DNA from 3 places in the Caballeronia sp. LZ003 genome. Region 1 is predicted to be linked to each of the others. Evidence: predicted binding sites of a transcription regulator. Region 1 holds the regulator's gene; each other region holds the start of a gene.
The links. The regulator FliA, encoded in region 1, starts transcription of late flagellar genes. The targets are predictions, from matches to a motif close to CTAAAGTTTNNNNNNNNNNNGCCGNTA.
Positions count from the first base shown of each region.

Region 2: the regulator FliA is predicted to act here: its motif matches at 2,053-2,079, upstream of QCE79_RS10435 (DUF4088 family protein).
Region 3: the regulator FliA is predicted to act here: its motif matches at 2,024-2,050, upstream of motA (flagellar motor stator protein MotA).

Region 1 covers NZ_JARUXJ010000001.1:3,089,960-3,095,826, forward strand. Annotated here, with positions in the region: gene QCE79_RS14060 (glycosyltransferase) at 1-701, shown strand, start outside; gene QCE79_RS14065 (aromatic ring-hydroxylating dioxygenase subunit alpha) at 705-1,730, opposite strand; gene QCE79_RS14070 (GGDEF domain-containing protein) at 1,933-3,027, shown strand; gene QCE79_RS14075 (RNA polymerase sigma factor FliA) at 3,122-3,853, opposite strand; gene QCE79_RS14080 (MinD/ParA family protein) at 3,872-4,792, opposite strand; gene flhF (flagellar biosynthesis protein FlhF) at 4,785-5,867, opposite strand, start outside.
Region 2 covers NZ_JARUXJ010000001.1:2,317,286-2,323,152, forward strand. Annotated here, with positions in the region: gene QCE79_RS10420 (CreA family protein) at 259-738, shown strand; gene QCE79_RS10425 (AzlC family ABC transporter permease) at 1,005-1,691, shown strand; gene QCE79_RS10430 (AzlD domain-containing protein) at 1,688-2,020, shown strand; gene QCE79_RS10435 (DUF4088 family protein) at 2,167-2,931, shown strand; gene QCE79_RS10440 (ATP-dependent helicase) at 2,956-5,121, opposite strand; gene QCE79_RS10445 (hypothetical protein) at 5,230-5,490, opposite strand; gene QCE79_RS10450 (hypothetical protein) at 5,564-5,867, opposite strand, start outside.
Region 3 covers NZ_JARUXJ010000001.1:137,059-142,925, reverse strand. Annotated here, with positions in the region: gene QCE79_RS00670 (response regulator) at 1-39, opposite strand, end outside; gene motB (flagellar motor protein MotB) at 117-1,100, opposite strand; gene motA (flagellar motor stator protein MotA) at 1,117-1,977, opposite strand; gene flhD (flagellar transcriptional regulator FlhD) at 2,439-2,750, opposite strand; gene QCE79_RS00650 (glycosyltransferase family 4 protein) at 3,400-4,464, shown strand; gene aqpZ (aquaporin Z) at 4,716-5,435, shown strand; gene QCE79_RS00640 (PXPV repeat protein) at 5,734-5,867, shown strand, end outside.

The DNA.
Region 1 (5,867 bases):
TGGGCCACGAAGACGTCACCATGACGGGCACGTCCGCGACGTACGCCGCGCATGCCGTGGCGTTACAGCAGCTCGAACTCGATCTCGCGCTCATGCCGCTGGCGGCATCGGCAACTATAGATGGCGCACCACGCATGGAGTGGCTGGAATACTCGGCGGCGGGCGTGGCGACGGTCGGCAGCGATCATTCCGCCTACAACGAACTGGTGACAAACCGCTGCTCGGGGTTGTGCGTAGAGGCGGAATCGACCGAGAGCTGGATCGATGCAATCGCGCGTCTCATCGACAATCCCGCACAACGACGCGGATTGGCCCGCACCGCGCAGGCTATCGTGTACAAGAGCGGTTCGGTGCAGTCCCAACTGTCGCGCTATCACGAGGTTTTTCTGCGCTGCCTGGGTCTCAATCCGGGCAAGACCTCCGTCACCGCGCCGGAACGGATTCCAGCCGTGTTGATCCTTGACGCGCAGGGCGACGCGCAAAAGGTTCAGCACAGCCTGAAGCTACATGCGAACAGCCCGCACAAGGATCATATGGTCGTCGTGCTGACTACACAGCAAGGCGCTCTGCCCGAATGGGGCGACGATCTGCGTTATCTGCACGCAACGGCGAGTGAATTCTGCGGCGCCATGGAGCAGATCTGCGGGCACGACGAATTTGACTGGAAGGTGGTCACCGAAGCAGGCGTCGCGCTGCTCTAAGGTTCATGGCGGGAGCGTGGCGCAATACGCACGTTCCCGCTTCTTCCACGCGCTCGTCGTCCCCCACCCAAACCCCATTCCCGCCAACCATCTCCGATACGCCACCGACATCCGGTCGCACTTCTGATGCAACTCCGCATCGAGCGCGAGCGGCAGCAGCTTCGGCCATTGCGACTCCACGATCGGCGTGTCCTGCAGCAGAATCTCCATGTTGAAGTCGTACAGCTCCTCGTCGCTGTGCGAAGTCTCGTCTTCGTGAATGGAAACGAGCCACGCGCGGGTCTCGGTCTGCGTCACGGGCGACGCCACCAGCATGATATGCAGTGCGCCCATTGCCCCCGACGCCATCTTCGTGAGCTTCGCAACCAGCGGCCGCTTCACGCGATAAACGTAATCCATCATCGCGCCGCCCTGCCCCGGCAATCCCGCCGGCTGCCAGAAACGGCACTGGCGCGCTTCGAGTCCGTCGGCGCTTTCCACGACTTCATAGTCCGGCACTTCGGTATGCGCATCCTCGCCGAGAATGCCCACGTGCACGAACGAAAAGTGCGCCATGTCCAGGAAGTTTTCGACGACACGCGGCGCGGACGACTTCACCGTCTGCGGCGCAAGGTTGATGCGCCGTCCGCCCGGAATGGCGGCTTCGGGAAAGAAATCGAGCGCATGCGCGGGCTCGCCGAAGCACATCCACACGACGCCGTATTTCTCCCCGGCGACGAACGCGGTGGCGCACGCGCGTTTCGAAGGCCGAAGCGACGGATTCGACGGAATCAGCACGCACTGACCAAGCGTGTCGTAGCGCCAGCCGTGATACGGACACGCGAGCTGATCGTTCGTCACCGTGCCCAGCGATAGTTGCGCGCCGCGATGCGGACAGTAGTCACGCCAGACATGCGCCACGCCTTCGGCATCGCGCCAGACGACGATGCGCTCATCCGCGACGATGAACGCTCGCGTCGAACCCGCCGGCACGTCATCGCCATTACAGACCGCCAGCCATTCGCCAGCGAGAGAAAAGTCGTCGCTCATAGCACTGAAGCATCCGCAGAAAACGCCGTTAATCATCTGTCCGAGATGCGTTCTTACACGATTCACAGCAGCTTGGCAAAACGTTGCAAAATACCAGTCGTCGGAGACGAACATCGCGACGGGGCCGCAATAAGACAAAGCGCGACAGCAAAGACACGCGCAAAAGACCATAACAGCAAGAAATCACCACCAGGGGTTCAGTATGGAGCAGGCGCATCAACCGGCACGCCGGGCCTATGCCTTCGCATGGTCCGGCAACCGGAATCCCGAACGCGAGCAAGCCATGCTGCGTATCGGGATGGGAGCGGCAGTTCTGCTGGCTTATGCGGTGTATGCGTGGCGGCACCCTTCGGCCAACGCGTCGCTGATCACGCGGTTGATCGCGCTCTACGTGTCCTACGGTGCAATCACACTATTGCTCGTCAGCCGGATGATGGCGCTGTCCAACGTCCGGCTCGTCATCACCACTATCCTCGATCAGGCGTTGCTCGGCGCCATGCTCTTTCTCTGCGGCACGCTCGCCTTGCCGCTGCTGTGGGTGGTGTTCTGGTTTCTGATCGGCTCGGGATGCCGCTACGGCAAGCGCACGCTCGCCATTTCGTGCGCGATGGCGCTCGTCGCGATCGTCGCGCTGGCGTTGTGGCAACCGTGGTGGGTGGCAAACCGCGCCGCCGCGCTCGGGCTCGCGCTGAGCGTGCTGGGCGCGTCGGTGTATCTGAGCGTGCTGGTCGACAGGCTTGGCAGCGCGAATCGCGTGCTGGCGCGGCAGGCATCGACAGACCCGCTCACGGGCCTCTATAACCGTTACGCGCTCGAACAAACCGTGAATCGCGCGATGTCCGCGCCCGAAGCCGCCGACGCGAGTACCAGCGCACTGCTACTGATCGACCTCGACGGCTTCAAGGGCGTGAACGATACCTACGGTCACGCAGTCGGCGACGTGCTGTTGCAGTCGTTCGCGCAATTGCTTGCACGGCGCATGCGCAAGACCGACACCATCGCGCGGCTGGGCGGCGACGAGTTCGTCGTGCTCGCGCGCAACATGCGCGATCGCAGCGCGGTGCTCACGCTCACCGATGGCATCCATTCGGCGCTCGCCGACCTCACGCTGGTGCAGGAGCGCCCAGTGAGCGTATCGGCGAGTATCGGCGCCTGCTTGCTGTCGAGCGCGGCGGAAGCGCATGACGCCGATATCACCGCCGTGCTGAGAGCCGCGGATCGCGCGATGTATCGCGCAAAGAGTCTCGGCGAAGGCAAGACGGTGTTCGCCGAGGCGCGCGACTTCGAGATGCATTGAGCCCATCCGCGCGCATTCGAGCGCCTTTGCGAAGGCAAAAGCAAAAAGCGCGCGGCCCCGGTTCGGGGCTTCGCGCGCCTCTACAACTCGGAACTCAAGCCTCGACGCTAGTCCACGACTGTTCCCGCAGCTTCGCACGCAAACGCGCCACGGCCTGGCTATGCAACTGGCACACGCGCGACTCGCTCACTTCCATCACCGCGCCGATTTCGCGCAGGTTGAGGCCCTTCTCGTAGTACAAGCTCATGAGCAGCTTCTCGCGCTCCGGCAACTTGTCGATGGCTTCGATCAGCGCGCCGCGCAGACTGTCGTCCAGAAGCGCCGACAGCGGGTCCGAACGATCGACGCAGTAACGGTCGAGGAACGGCTCGTCGTCCGCCGAGCGGTCGAAGTCTTCGTAATAGATCAACTGGCTGCCGTGCAAGTCCTGCAGCATCGACTGATACTCGTCGAGCGGCATCTTCATGTGCTCGGCGACTTCGGTCTCGCTGGCCGAACGGCCAAGGTTCTGTTCCACCTTGTGTACCGCCGACTCCACTTCGCGCGATGTCTTGCGCATGCTGCGTGGCAACCAGTCATTGGCGCGCAACTCGTCGAGCATGGCGCCGCGAATACGCTGACTTGCGTAGGTTTCGAACTGGGCGCCCTGATCTTCCTTGTAGCGGCTAGCCGCATCGAGGAGGCCAATCATGCCGGCCTGGATCAGATCGTCGAGATCGACGCTCGCCGGCATCTTGGCGACGAGCTGGAGTCCGAGGCGGCGAACGAGCGGCGCATATTTCGTAAGCACGTCGGACTGCGAGAGTTTGCCTTGGGCGTTATACATCCTGTTCACCTTTCAATATCACATCGACGCCGTGCTGCTCATTGCATGATCAGAAAACGCCGCCGCTCGGTGCGCCGCTTTCCGTCCGCTTTCACCAGACTCGCCAACCGGAATGTGCGCGTCGTACTGGCTCGCTTCGTCGCCGCGCGAAAACGGCGCGGGACGCATCGGCCAGTGCAGCAGCTCGGCTGCGATGTAGCGGTAGTCGCGCGCCGCGGCCGTAGCCGGAAACGCTTCCACCGCACACCGAGAGAGCTCCCTCGCCCGAGCGACGCGCGCATCCTCGGACACATACCCTGCCTGCACGAGCGAAACGGCCAGATAACGGCTCGCGACACCCGAGAGGTTGTCGAACGCGATCGCTGCATCGGCTGCGTCCTGCACGTGATTCATCAGCACGCGGAACTGGCCGATCGCGTGGGCGTAGTGCAAGCGCTTCATGCACGCATACGCCTCGGTGATCGCCGACGCGGCTACCCGCGTCACTATCAGAAAGTCATGCGCCTGCGCCGCGAGCGACGAGAGCGCGCCATTACGATCGAGTTGCGCATCGATCAGCACGATATCCGCGGGGCCGTCGAGCAGCGCGCGTGCTTGCGCCGCGTCGTGGCTGATACGTTCATCGCGCGGTGCGGCGATCAGCGAAAAACCCATCGGCGTGCGCACCGCGACATCCTGCAGTTCGCGACGGCCGGACATCACCGCCGAGAGCGCGCCCGCGCCATCCACACCCGCCATGCGGCTGACCGAGCCCGCGTTATGCCGCTCGTCGATGACGAGCACATCCTTGCCATGCACGGACAACGCCGCGCCGAGGTTCACTACCGCCGACGTGCAACCGATGCCCGCCGGTCCGCCCACTACAGCCACCACGCGAGAACTGGCGCGCGTCAGCAGCCTTCTCAGGCCTTCAGCCTGATCGAGCACGAACTTATCCAAAATGGACTCCATGCAGTTCGGTCGTGGCGCGTGCGGACAGTGCGGACAGAAGCGCCGGCACATCGTCGTCTTGCGGCACGAAAGGCGAGCCATCGCGCGGAATGCAGAACGCGCTCTTGATGAGGAAACGCTTGGTTGCGACGTACAAGTTCTCCGGCACCTTCTGACCGGTCGATACGTAATGCACCGGCAGCTTGTAGCGGATGACCGTATCGAGCACGCTGCCGAGGTTGGTCGCCTCGTCGAGCTTGGTCAGAATGCAGCCCGCGAGCGGCGGCTGGTCCGGCGCACTCTTGTAGGCCTGCACGACTTCGTTGAGCGTGTCGCCGTGGCTCGTGGCGTTCAGCAGCAACAAGCGTTGCACCGGCTGACCCGTGCCGCACAGCATCGCGATCTGGTCGGAGACCGTGCGATCGCGCTGGCTCATGCCGATCGTGTCGATCAGCACGATATGTTTGTTGCGCAGTTCGGAGAGCGCGAGTTGCAGGTCGGCGCCGTCCTTTACCGCGTGCACCGAGACGCCGAGAATCTTGCCGAAGATGCGCAGTTGTTCATGCGCGCCGATCCGGTAGCTGTCCGTCGTCAGGAGCGCGACCTTGCTGGCGCCGAAGCGCATCACGCAGCGCGCCGCGAGCTTTGCCGTGGTCGTCGTCTTGCCGACGCCCGTCGGGCCCATCAGCGCGAACACGCCGCCGCGTTCCATCAACGCGTCTTCGCTCGGCATCACCGGCAGATTCGATTCGAGAACTTGCTGCACCCATTCGAGCGCGTTTTCCACGTTCTCCATCGACGGCATGTTGTCGATCACCATGCGCACGAGTTGCGCGGAGAAACCGGCGGCGAAGAGGCGCTTGGTCAAGGCCGAGTTGGTCGGGTTGCGGCGCTGGCGGTCGCCCCACAGCAAACCCGAGAAGTGCTCTTCCATCATCTCGCGCATCGACGAGAGTTCGTTCATCACCGTTTCGTTGACGACTTGCTCCATGCGCGTGCGGATGGCTTCGGTCACGACGGCTGCGGCATTGGCCGGCAAGCCTTCGAAATTGCCCGATGCGGCCGGCGCTTCGTCGGCGGGTTG
Region 2 (5,867 bases), 770 kb from region 1:
GACTGCGCCTACACGTATTTAGGACACACACGGCTAACGCCGCGCGCGCTTCCTCGCGATACTGGAATCGTCAAAAACAACACGCGAAGGAGGACGACATGCCTTACCTACTCGGATGGCTGCTCGGTGTGCCGGTCGTGGTTCTGGTGATCCTGTATCTGATCTTCCATTGAATCGCCGATTGGCCGAATGCTTGCGGGAAAACAGCAAGGGCGTCGATACAATACGACGCCCTTTCTCTTTTTCCGAAGGATCACGATGAACCGCACTCTCCTCACCGCTACCGCTGCGGCGCTCGTTACCTTGTTCGGCGCGGCAATAGCGCAGGCCGAGGAAATCGCGAGCGTCAACACCAACTTCCGTTTCACCGGTTCCGACCGCGTGACCGTCGAAGCCTATGACGATCCGCTCGTCGCGGGCGTTACCTGCTACGTGTCGCGGGCGCGCACGGGCGGCGTGAAAGGCACGCTTGGCATCGCGGAAGATCCGACGGAATCGTCTATCGCCTGCCGTCAGGTCGGGCCGATCAAATTCACTCAGCCGCTCAAGCAGAAGACCGATGTCTTCTCCGACCGCATGTCGTTCATCTTCAAGACGCTGCACGTGGTGCGCGTGGTCGACGCCAAACGCAATACGCTCGTCTACTTGACCTACAGCGACCGCATTGCGACCGGCAGCCCGAAGAACAGCGTGACGGCGGTGCCGGTTCCCGAAGGCACGACCATTCCCGTGAAGTGAAGGAAGTGAAGCGATGCGCGCGCCCCGCCGCGCCCACAATGAAGTTGTAAACTGTACGACTTGCCGGCAGGCTGGTTGAAACCATCACGCGAGCCACGAGCGCCGCACGATCGTACAAGCCCGATGCTTACTGCATGCCTTATCCTCCCGGCGACCGATATGACTGCCCAAGCGCTCGTATTGGCTTATAACGGAGGCACGATTTGAAAGCAGTATCCACCCCCGCGCTGCGGGAATTCGCCGCCGGCGCGCGCGACACCATTCCAATGATGGTCGGCGCCGCGCCCTTCGGCGTCATCTTCGGCACGCTCGTCACGGCGAGCCCGCTCACGCTCTGGCACGGCCAGTTGATGTCGCTCGCGGTGTTCGCGGGCTCGGCGCAGTTCATCGCCATCGGCATGATCGCGGGACACGCGAGCTTCATCGTGATCTGGGCGACGACCTTCGTCATCAACTTGCGGCATGTCCTTTATTCGGCGACGCTCGCGCCTTATGTCGCGCATCTGCCCGCGCGCTGGCGCTGGACGCTGTCGGGTCTGCTCACCGACGAAGTGTTCGCCGTCGCTTACGCGCATTACCAGAAGCGCGCGCCGGGCGAAATCGGCCCGCACTACTTCTTCGGCTCCGGCCTCTCGATGTATCTGAACTGGCAACTGTGGACGCTCGTCGGCTTGCTCTTCGGCGCCGCATTCCCAGGGCTCAAGTCGCTCGGGCTGGACTTCGCGATGGTCGCGACGTTCATCGCCATCATCGTGCCGCAACTGGTGGCCGTGCGCTTCGTCGCGGCGGCGATTGCATCGGGCGTGCTGTCGTTCGCGTGGCAGGACTGGCCGTACAAGCTCGGCCTGCTTGCGGCGGTGCTGGTGGGAATCGGAGTCGGCATGGCGATCACGCTGATGGAACGACGCGAGCGTGAATCGAACGGCGATAACCGCAAGGAGCGCGCACGATGACCACATCGAACTATGTGCTGCTGATTCTCGGCATGGCGCTCGTCACGTATCTGATCCGCGCGGCCGTCTTCGTGCTGGGCGAGCGGTTGCCGTTTCCGCCCATCGTGCGCACGGCGCTCGGCTTCGTGCCGGTGACGGTGCTGACCGCGATCATCGTGCCGATGACCGTCTCGCCGCATGGCAACGGCGCGGAAATCACGTGGCGCAACCCGCAACTCGTGGCCGCCGTGGTTGCGGTGGCCGTGTGCGCGTGGACCAGGCGGCCCTTACTTACCATCGGGGTGTCGCTCGCGGTTTTCTTCGTTTGGCAGTTCGTCGTCTTGCGTTAAAGGCTTCTTCGCGCAACGGCTTTCAGAACACCCTCAAGTTCCCGGCTGTAACGCCGTTATCAGAAACGAATGGACTCCGCCGTCGAAGCGGACGCCAAAGGCATTTCCCGCCATCGGGCCATCCGAGCGCGGAACCGGGAACCAACATGCGTCAAATAACCCTATCGTTTCGCGACGAGACCATCGCTTCATTGCATCGCGACTATGAGGCGTTCATGCGCCTGTCGCTCAAGCTCGACCCGCAGTTCGTCACGCCGACGTTCGAGGACTTTCTGCGCGCCAAGCTGCTCGACAATCCGACGCCGCTGACCGAGCAGGCGGTGCAGCGCATGCTGTCGCAAGGCCAGTACGCGTGGGCCAAGCGCGCGCTCGACAAGGAATTTCCGGATGTCGTCGAGATTTTGATCCGACAGGCGGCCGAACACGGTTTCGCGTTCGCGATCCGCTCGGACTGGAACGCCGAGGATCTCGTGAAGGCATCGCGCGAATGGGCGACGGCCATCGTCACCGAGGCGAAGGGCGATGCTTCGCAAGTCGATGTGCTCGCCTCGCAGATCAAGTCAGCCGCGATGGATATCCGCGAAGTCGAGGAGAAGATGCAGACGCCCGCATGGCGCCTCGCCGATTCGCTGCGTCAGCGCACCTATGAGACGAAGATCGCGGTGGAAAACAGCGTTGGCTCGAATGCGCGCGAGAAGCTCGGTGAATTGCGCTGTCTGCTGCGGCTCGGCATTTTTTATGGGTCGATTCAGAAGCAGGAAGCGCAGCAGGTACTCGAATACATTCGCTCGCTGCGGCCGGAGTTGTTTGTCGATGAACCTTATGATGGGTTCACGCGGTTTGCCGCATGGCTACGGAGCATCTTTGCGCCGGCGCCGCGCGTGCCGAAGACTTCGCGGGCGCAGCGTTAGGCGTGGACCGGGCGCCGCTTACCGCTAATCCCACATCCCCTTCAAGCGCGCCGCGATATCGATCTTCGCCTTAGCCGCGGCCGCGAGTCCCGCCGCCGTCGGCGCGGCGGCGACCGGAACCGGCGGCCACGCGGTGGCTTCGAAGTTCTGCATCAGATGCTGCGGAATGAAGCGCGTGCGTTGCGCCCACACGTGCCGGTCGCCCAGATGCGTCTGGTTGTGCACGTAAAAGCGCTGCGGCGTGACGATATGCAGATCTTCCTTCGCGCGCGTCATCGCTACATAAAGCAGCCGCCGCTCTTCGTCGATTTCCTCGTCGCTACCCGTGCCCAGATCGGATGGAATGCAGCCGTCCACGCCGTTCAGCACGAAAACATTGCGCCATTCCTGCCCCTTCGCCGAATGGATTGTCGAGAGAATCAAATAATCTTCGTCGATGAGAGGCACGCCGGACTCGTCGCTGGTCGCATCGGGCGGATCGAGCGTGAGTTCGGTGAGAAACCGCTCGCGCGTGGGATAGGTCGACGCGATGCTCTCCATCTGCAATACGTCGCCAATACGAATGGCCGCGTCTTCGTGATTGCGTTCGAGATGCGGCTCGTACCATCGGCGGATCATTTCGAACTCCGCCGGCCAGCCGCTCTCGCGGCCGCAGAGCTTCGCCATCAGGCCGACGAAACGCGGCCAGTCTTCGCTGGCGCGGGCGGGCGCATGGAAGGCGGCAATCGCATTCGATGAACGTTCGGCTTGCGCCACGCTGTCCAGCAGCCGCCCGGCGATGGCCGGCCCGACGCCCGGCAGCAATTGCGCCACGCGAAAGCCGGCGACACGATCGCGCGGATTTTCCGCCCAGCGCAATACGGCGAGCACGTCCTTGACGTGCACGGAGTCGAGAAACTTGAGCCCGCCGAACTTCACGAACGGAATGTTCTTGCGCGTGAGTTCGATTTCGAGCGTCGCGCTGTGATGCGCCGCGCGAAACAGCACGGCCTGCGACTTGAGCTTCATGCCGCCCTCGCGCGCCTCCAGCACTTGCTCGACGATATAGCGCGCCTGATCGGCTTCATCGGCGACACTCACCACGCGCGGTTTTTGCGCCGATGCCTTGTCGGTCCAGAGGTTCTTCGTATAGCGCTCGGTGGCCATGCCGATCACCGCGTTGGACGCTTCGAGAATGGGCTGCGTCGAACGATAGTTGCGATCGAGCGTGACGGTCGCGGCGGGCGGGTCGAAGTGCCGCGGAAAATCAAGGATATTGCGCACCGTCGCGCCGCGAAACGAGTAGATGGACTGCGCATCGTCGCCGACGACGGTGAGGCCGCGGCCGTCCGGTTTCATCGCCAGAAGAATGGTGGCCTGAAGGCGGTTGGTGTCCTGATATTCGTCGACGAGCACGTGATCGAAGCGGCTCGACAGATCGGCGGCGATCGTCGGCTCGGCCGCGAGATGCGACCAGTAAAGCAAGAGGTCGTCGTAATCGAGCACGCTTTGCGTCTGTTTGGCCGCGACGTAGGCGGCGAAGAGACGCTTCAAGTCCGCCTCCCACTCGCGGCACCACGGATACGACTGATCCAGCACGGCGGCAAGCGAGGCGCCCGTGTTGACCACCCGCGAATAAATGCTGAAGCACGTGGACTTGGCGGGAAAGCGCTTCTCTTTCGACGATAACCCGAGCTCGTGGCGCACGAGGTTCATGAGATCGGCGGAGTCTTCGCGGTCGTTGATGGTGAACGACGGCGCAAGCCCGACGAGATCGGCGTAATCGCGCAGCAAACGCGCGCCAACGCTATGGAACGTGCCCGACCACGTGAGACCTTGCGCGATGGCGGCCTTGGTGCCCAGCGCGTTCATGGCGATGCGCGTGACGCGACGCGTCATCTCGACGGCGGCGCGGCGCGAGAAAGTAAGCAAAAGGATGCGATGCGGGTCGGCGCCTTTCACCAGCAGATGCGCGACGCGGTGCGCCAGCGTGTTGGTCTTGCCAGACCCCGCGCCCGCGATGACGAGAAGCGGCCCGCCGCAGCGGTTGGGTTCATCGACGCCGAATTCGACGGCGTGGCGCTGCGCCTCGTTGAGCTTGGCGAGATAGGCGGCGACCTGGGCTTCGGCTGCGTCGGCGGTGGCGGTTTCTTCAGGGAGCGTCAGCACGGGAAGTGGCGCAAAAAAGTGTGACGTGTACTGTATATCCATACAGACTGGAGACGCAAGGGTTTGCGCTCACCGGTTGGTTGGGCAAAAAAAACGGCCCAGCGGGTTGCACCCGACTGGACCATTCGCACTACCCGAACAACCGTCCTGCTAATCCGCCTTCTTCGCGTTCTTGAGCTTCGCATCCGCAGCCGCTTCGTTCGCTTCCGACTGCGCTTCGGTTTTCTTCTTGTCGGCCTTGGCCTGAGCGACGGCCGCGTCCTTGTTGGCCTCGGCCTGCTTTTTCGATGCCTTCTTGTCCGCGCTGCTCGGCTGCTGATCGCTCGTCGTCTGCGCGAACGAAACCACTGAGACGCTCGCAAGCGTCCCGGCAATCACGGCGGCCAACACTGCATTCTTCGATCGAGTCATGGTGTGTCCTCCCTTTCTCAAGCCTCATGAAGCGCGCGCCACGGCACTGCGGCGCGCGTCCAACGCATCGAAATCAATGCTGCAAGCCCGTGTCCTTCGGCGTGTTGGATTCCGTCGCGTTCAACTCATCCTTGGCGGCGTCCTTATCCGCCTTGCGATTGATCTTCGCGTTACGCACCTGCTCCTTGTACTGCGCCTTCGCCTGCTTGTTCGCGGCCTTCAGGTCGGCCTGCGAAGCCTTCTTCGATGCCTTGTACTCCGCGTTCGCCTCGGCGTTCGCGTTGCGGCGCTGGACCAGCGGATCGGTCGGCGCGGGCGCGACGAGATTTTGCGGCGCAGGTGTCGCCGGTTGTGCCGGCACGGCGTCCGTGGTTTGG
Region 3 (5,867 bases), 3.0 Mb from region 1:
GGCGGCGGAATCGTCGATTGCCAGAATGTTCTTGATCATGTGTGTCTCTTGCGGTCTTGCCGGGTTGACGGCTAAAACGTGTGGAGTCTTGAGAGTCTTTCGCGCGGATTTCGCTTTTATTGCGGTCGCGCTTGGAATACGGGCGCGAGTTTGTCCAGCACGGGAGCCGCGCCCGCCGCGTTGTCGAATGTCGCGGGCGGCGCGCCGTCGTCGCGCAACATGGCGCTCTCCGCGCGCCGGTTGAGCACGATGATGCTGATGCGCCGGTTTTCCGGGTCCATCGCGTCCTTGCGATTCAGGTTCTGCGTCGATGCAAGCCCGAGCACGCGCAGCACCTTCGCTTCGTCCATGCCGCCATAGATCAGCTCGCGCCGCGACGCGTTCGCGCGGTCCGCCGACAGTTCCCAGTTGCTGTAGCCCTTGTCGCCGCCGGCGTACTTCACGGCATCCGTATGTCCTTGCACGACTATTCGATTGGGCACGTCGTTCAGCGTCTTGCCTATCTCGCGCAAAATGTCGCGCATGTACGGCTGCACGGAGTCGCTGGAGAGCGCGAACATGGGCCGCTTCTGGGTATCGACAATCTCGATGCGCAAGCCCTGCTGGGTCGAATCGATGCGTATCTGCTGCCTGAACTGGCGCAAGGTCGGGTTGGCCTCGACGGCCGACATGAGCTTCACCTGGAGGTCGTGCAGGCGCTCTTGCTCGCGGCGTTCGATCTCGCCTTCGGCTTGTCTCAACGCGGCTTCATCGGGTCTTGCCGATGAGCGCACCGCGAACGGCGTATTGCCTTCGGTGGTGCGCACCGTGCCGGGCTCGGGGCTCGACAGATCGCGCCCGCCGCCCATGATGATGCTGGAGTCCATGCCGACGGTCTTGCCGCCGACCATCGCGGCCTTGAGCGGCGTGTTGAAGTATTCGGCGATACCGCGTCGTTGCACCGGCGAAGTCGAACTCAGAAGCCACATGAGCAGGAAGAACGCCATCATCGCGGTCATGAAGTCCGCGTAGGCAAGCTTCCACGCGCCGCCGTGATGTCCCTTGCGGCCCGCGACGATACGCTTGATGAAAATTGGCCGGTCTTTGTCGGGTGAACTCATGGCGTCGTTCCTCGCTTCACTTCGCGCGGACCCGGCGCACGTGTTCTTCCAGTTCGGAGAACGACGGGCGCTCGGTCGAGAACAGCACCTTGCGGCCGAACTCCACCGAGATGGCGGGCGCATAGCCGTTCAGACTCGCAAGGATCGTCACCTTGATGCACTGAAACATCTTGGTCTGCTCGGCCACGCGCTGCTCCGCCACGCCCGCGAGCGGGCCGATGAAGCCATACGAAAGCAGAATGCCGAGGAAGGTGCCGACGAGCGCCTGCGCGATCATCTCGCCGAGAATCGCGGGCGGCTGATCGGCGGAAGCCATCGTGTGCACGACGCCCATGACGGCCGCGACGATACCGAACGCGGGCATGGCGTCGCCCACTTTGTGCAGCGCTTGTGCGGGCGCTTCGCCTTCGGCGTGATGCGTCTCGATTTCCTCGTCCATGAGGCTTTCGATCTCGAACGCGTTCATGTTGCCGCCGACCATCAGCCGCAGATAATCCGTCAGGAATTCGACGATGTGCTCGTCCGCGAGAATCTTCGGGTACTGACCGAAGATCGGGCTTTTATGGGGATCGTCGATATCGCTTTCGAGGGTGAGCGTGCCTTCCTTGCGCGCCTTGGCGAGCAGGACGTAGAGCAGACCCATCAGTTCCATGTACACATCCTTGTTGTACTTGGAGCCCTTGAACAGCGTGGGAATGACGCGCAGCGTCGACTTGATCGTCTTGATGCCGTTACCGAGGATGAATGCGCCGACACCCGCGCCCGCGATCATCAAGATTTCGACCGGTTGCACGAGCGCGCCAAGGTGGCCGCCTTCGAGCGCGTAACCGCCGAATACGGACAGCAATGTCACGAGCGTTCCAACGAAAATCAGCACAGTCGAGTCCTCAAGGTAGTTGCGGGATGACCGCCGTTATGTGGGTTTACGGCACGGCAAGGGAAAACTTTGGTGCATGACCGGGAGGTGAGGCAAACGCTAAAACCCGCGTGGGATGGGGCTCTGACGACATGCGGCGCAATGGCGCATGACGCGCGGGGAAGCTACGGTGCGAGTGCCTTTTCGTGCGCGCGATGGCGGCGTATAGCTCTTCGCGATAAGCCAGTTGTTCGTGGTTAAAGACGAGTTGACCGCGAGACGTGCGTCGATCTGGCAGCGAGGCGGCTCACTGCATGGGTCGCCTGTCATGGGCCGCAGACGTATGCCGACCAACTTACGAGGTGTTGGCACGGCGGCCGCTCGTCCGATCGGTTCATGCCGGCTGCGCGCCGTTGCGTTCGGTCAGCGCTGTGAACGTGGAACGCAAACGCCGCCGTGATCGGCTCGAATCAACGCGCAGATCAGCCGGCTTCTATCGCCAATGCATCCGCGAGGAGGGTCGCGTCCGGCGCTGCGCTTTTGTCCTTTTCGTCGAGTGACGAAAGGATGGCGTGATCGTCGAAGCGAAAGCGGCACAGCAAATGGCTCGACGACGCCACCCTCACCGCCTGCGCGGGCGAAAGCGAAGCCAGTAACTGCGCCACGTCGTCCGAAAGCGCCAGCCGAGCCATGGCCGAAGCGCGGTCCGCAAGCAATAGCTGCTGCGCCAGAAGCAAGTACGCGAGATTAAGCTCGCGAATCTCCGCGAGCGTGGTGGTTGTGCTGGCCGTCATCTTTTCCCCGAATCGATACCCGGCTCGTCAGGCCGTGCGGGAAACGTTTGCTCGGATCGCTCTGGATTGCGGCGATTCGGCCCCGCTCATGGTGTGGATTCGATTGTCGATGAGGCTTCGAGCGCGCGCCAATCGGATAAATCGACCGATTTACCGACGGAAAAGCCCGCGACGTCGTGTAAGAAAAATTCCTACGCGAAATAGTTGAACGGCTGTTTGAGCGAATCGGGAGCACCAAACTCAACTATCGGCTGCTTTTCATCTGACTTGAAACGCTGTGAGCACGAATCGCCCCGTGCCATGCGTAGAACCGGCCCATATGCCTTAGGCCCGATCCGTGCTACTTCAATGCCTCGCGGCAATGCCCTGCGTGCGTCGAATTCGTCTACGTCATTGATATCGATGCACTTTTTGACTTCGTAACAGCCGTTGTTTCGCGCTGTAACAAGGTTAAGCGTTTGAAAAATGAAGTGTAATGCCGCGCTCGATCCCGATAATGAGCAGTAAGGGATAACCCGGTTGAACAGTTTCTTGTCCGGGCCAGTCTCGGGCGGCGTCTTCTACACGAACGCGGCCCGCCCGAACGGCATGCGTCGAGCGCTCGACCGGAGCGTGACTGCAATGCCTTAAATAACAGGAGAGTCACGTTATGCGAATCGCACAAATTGCACCGTTGCACGAAGCAGTTCCCCCGAAGTTTTACGGCGGCACCGAGCGCGTCGTGTCGTATCTGACCGACGCACTCGTCGACCTCGGCCACGATGTAACTCTGTTCGCCAGCGGCGATTCGCAAACCAAGGCGACTCTCGATGCGGCCTGGCCGCGCGCGCTGCGCCTCGACCCGACCGTGCGCGACGCGCTCGCGCCGCACATGCTCCTGCTCGAAACCGTCCGCCGCCGCGCGCATGAATTCGACGTGCTGCACTTCCACCTCGACTACATGCCGTTCCCGCTGTTCACGCAGATGGACACGCCTTTCGTGACGACGCTGCACGGCCGTCTCGACCTGCCTGAACTCCAGCCGATCTTCAACACGTTCACGAAGGCGAACGTGATCTCGATCTCGGACAATCAACGCACGCCGCTGCCGCAAGCGAACTGGCTGAACACGGTCTATCACGGTCTGCCGGAAGATTTGCTCACGCCGCAGCCGCACAAGAAGCCGGAATACCTGGCGTTCCTCGGCCGTATCTGCCCGGAAAAGCGCGCCGATCTGGCCATCAAGATCGCGGCGCAAAGCGGTTTGCCGCTGAAGATCGCAGCGAAAGTGGACAAGGTCGACCAGGAATATTTCAAGTCGACCATCGAGCCGCTCTTGTCGCAGGCGCATGTCGAGTTCATCGGCGAGATCAATGAAGCGCAAAAGCCGGAATTCTTGTCGGGCGCGAAAGCGCTGCTGTTCCCGATCGACTGGAACGAGCCGTTTGGCCTCGTGATGATCGAAGCGATGGCATGCGGCACGCCGGTGATCGCGTTCAATCGCGGCTCGGTGCCGGAAGTGATCGATCATGGCGTGACCGGCTTTATCTGCGAAGACGTGCAAGGCGCAGTGGGCGCGCTGCATCGGATAGATGAGCTATCGCGCACGGAAATCCGCGCGCAGTTCGAGCGTCGTTTCAGCGCGAAGACCATGGCGCAAAATTACGTCGATAGCTACACGGCCATGCTTCAGGCGGCCAAGCGTCCGGTGCTTCGTCAGGTCGCAGTGGGCTAATACGCGGCGCGCCAGACCTTAGGTATCGTTTAAAAAAACCGCCCGACAACGGGCGGTTTTTCATTGTGTGAGCCCAATTCAACCCGCTAAGGATATTCCGAAGATTCTGCCGTTATCGCGTGAATTGACTGCAAATCAACCATTTTTGACAGTTTTGCCAAAGAATCGCGCTTAAACTCCGCTGCGCAAGAGGAGTTGAGCTTTCTTGCATTTTGTCAACGGTTGTTCATATTTTTCACGAAGGCAGGATCATGCAATTGTCGAAGCGTCTCGGCGCTGAAATTTTTGGTACTTTCTGGCTTGTGCTGGGCGGTTGCGGAAGCGCCGTGCTTGCCGCGGCCTTTCCTCATGTTGGCATTGGCCTGGCTGGCGTTTCGCTGGCGTTCGGTCTCACCGTGCTCACCATGGCTTACGCCATCGGCCATGTGTCGGGTTGCCATCTGAACCCCGCGGTCAGCATCGGTCTCGCGGTTGCGGGCCGCTTCCCGGTACGTGATCTCGGTCCGTACATCATCGCTCAGGTGATCGGCGCGACGCTCGGCGCATGGGTTTTGTCGCTGATCGCCACGGGCAATCCCGACTTCAATCTGGTTGCCAGCGGCTTCGCGGCGAACGGTTTCGGCGAGCACTCGCCGGGCAACTATTCGATGCTCGCGGCACTGGTTTGCGAAGGCGTAATGACTTTCTTCTTCCTGTTCGTCATTCTCGGCGCCACCGATGACCGCGCACCGAAGGGTTTCGCGCCGATCGCCATCGGCCTGTGCCTCACGCTCATCCATTTGATCTCGATTCCCGTCACCAACACGTCGGTGAATCCGGCGCGTTCGACTGGCCCGGCATTGTTCGTCGGCGGCTGGGCACTCGACCAGTTGTGGCTGTTCTGGATCGCGCCGTTGGCCGGTGCAATCGTCGCGGGCGTGGTGTACCCGATCCTGACGAGCGAACGCAGAAAGGCACTGATCACTGCCTAAGTACGTTTGATCATGCTTCAAAGACGGGCGCCTCGTGCGCCCGTTTTGCTTTTCCAGCGCGAATTCTGTGCTCTTAGATTAAAGCGGCGAGACAAATGTAATGGACAATTACGAAGCATGCTTACTATCTTCGTTCGGCGCGCCGTTCCCTTGCTTGAAAGCCTTGCTGGACAAGGCTCCGGCTTGCTTCATCGTCTTTACGACGCGCTTTCATACCGTAACAACTCGTCGAGGCTTGTAAGACGCGCGGCGCTTACATTGGACTCATGCGACACGCGTCGCTCTAAAGGAGAACACCATGAAGCGCATCGTCACCCACATGCTCGTAGCTGCCGGCCTCGCGATCGGTGCGGTTGGAGCGGCTCAGGCCCACAGTGATCTTCACATCGGCGTTTCGCTCGGCGCACCCGCGTATGTGGCGCCGGCTCCGGT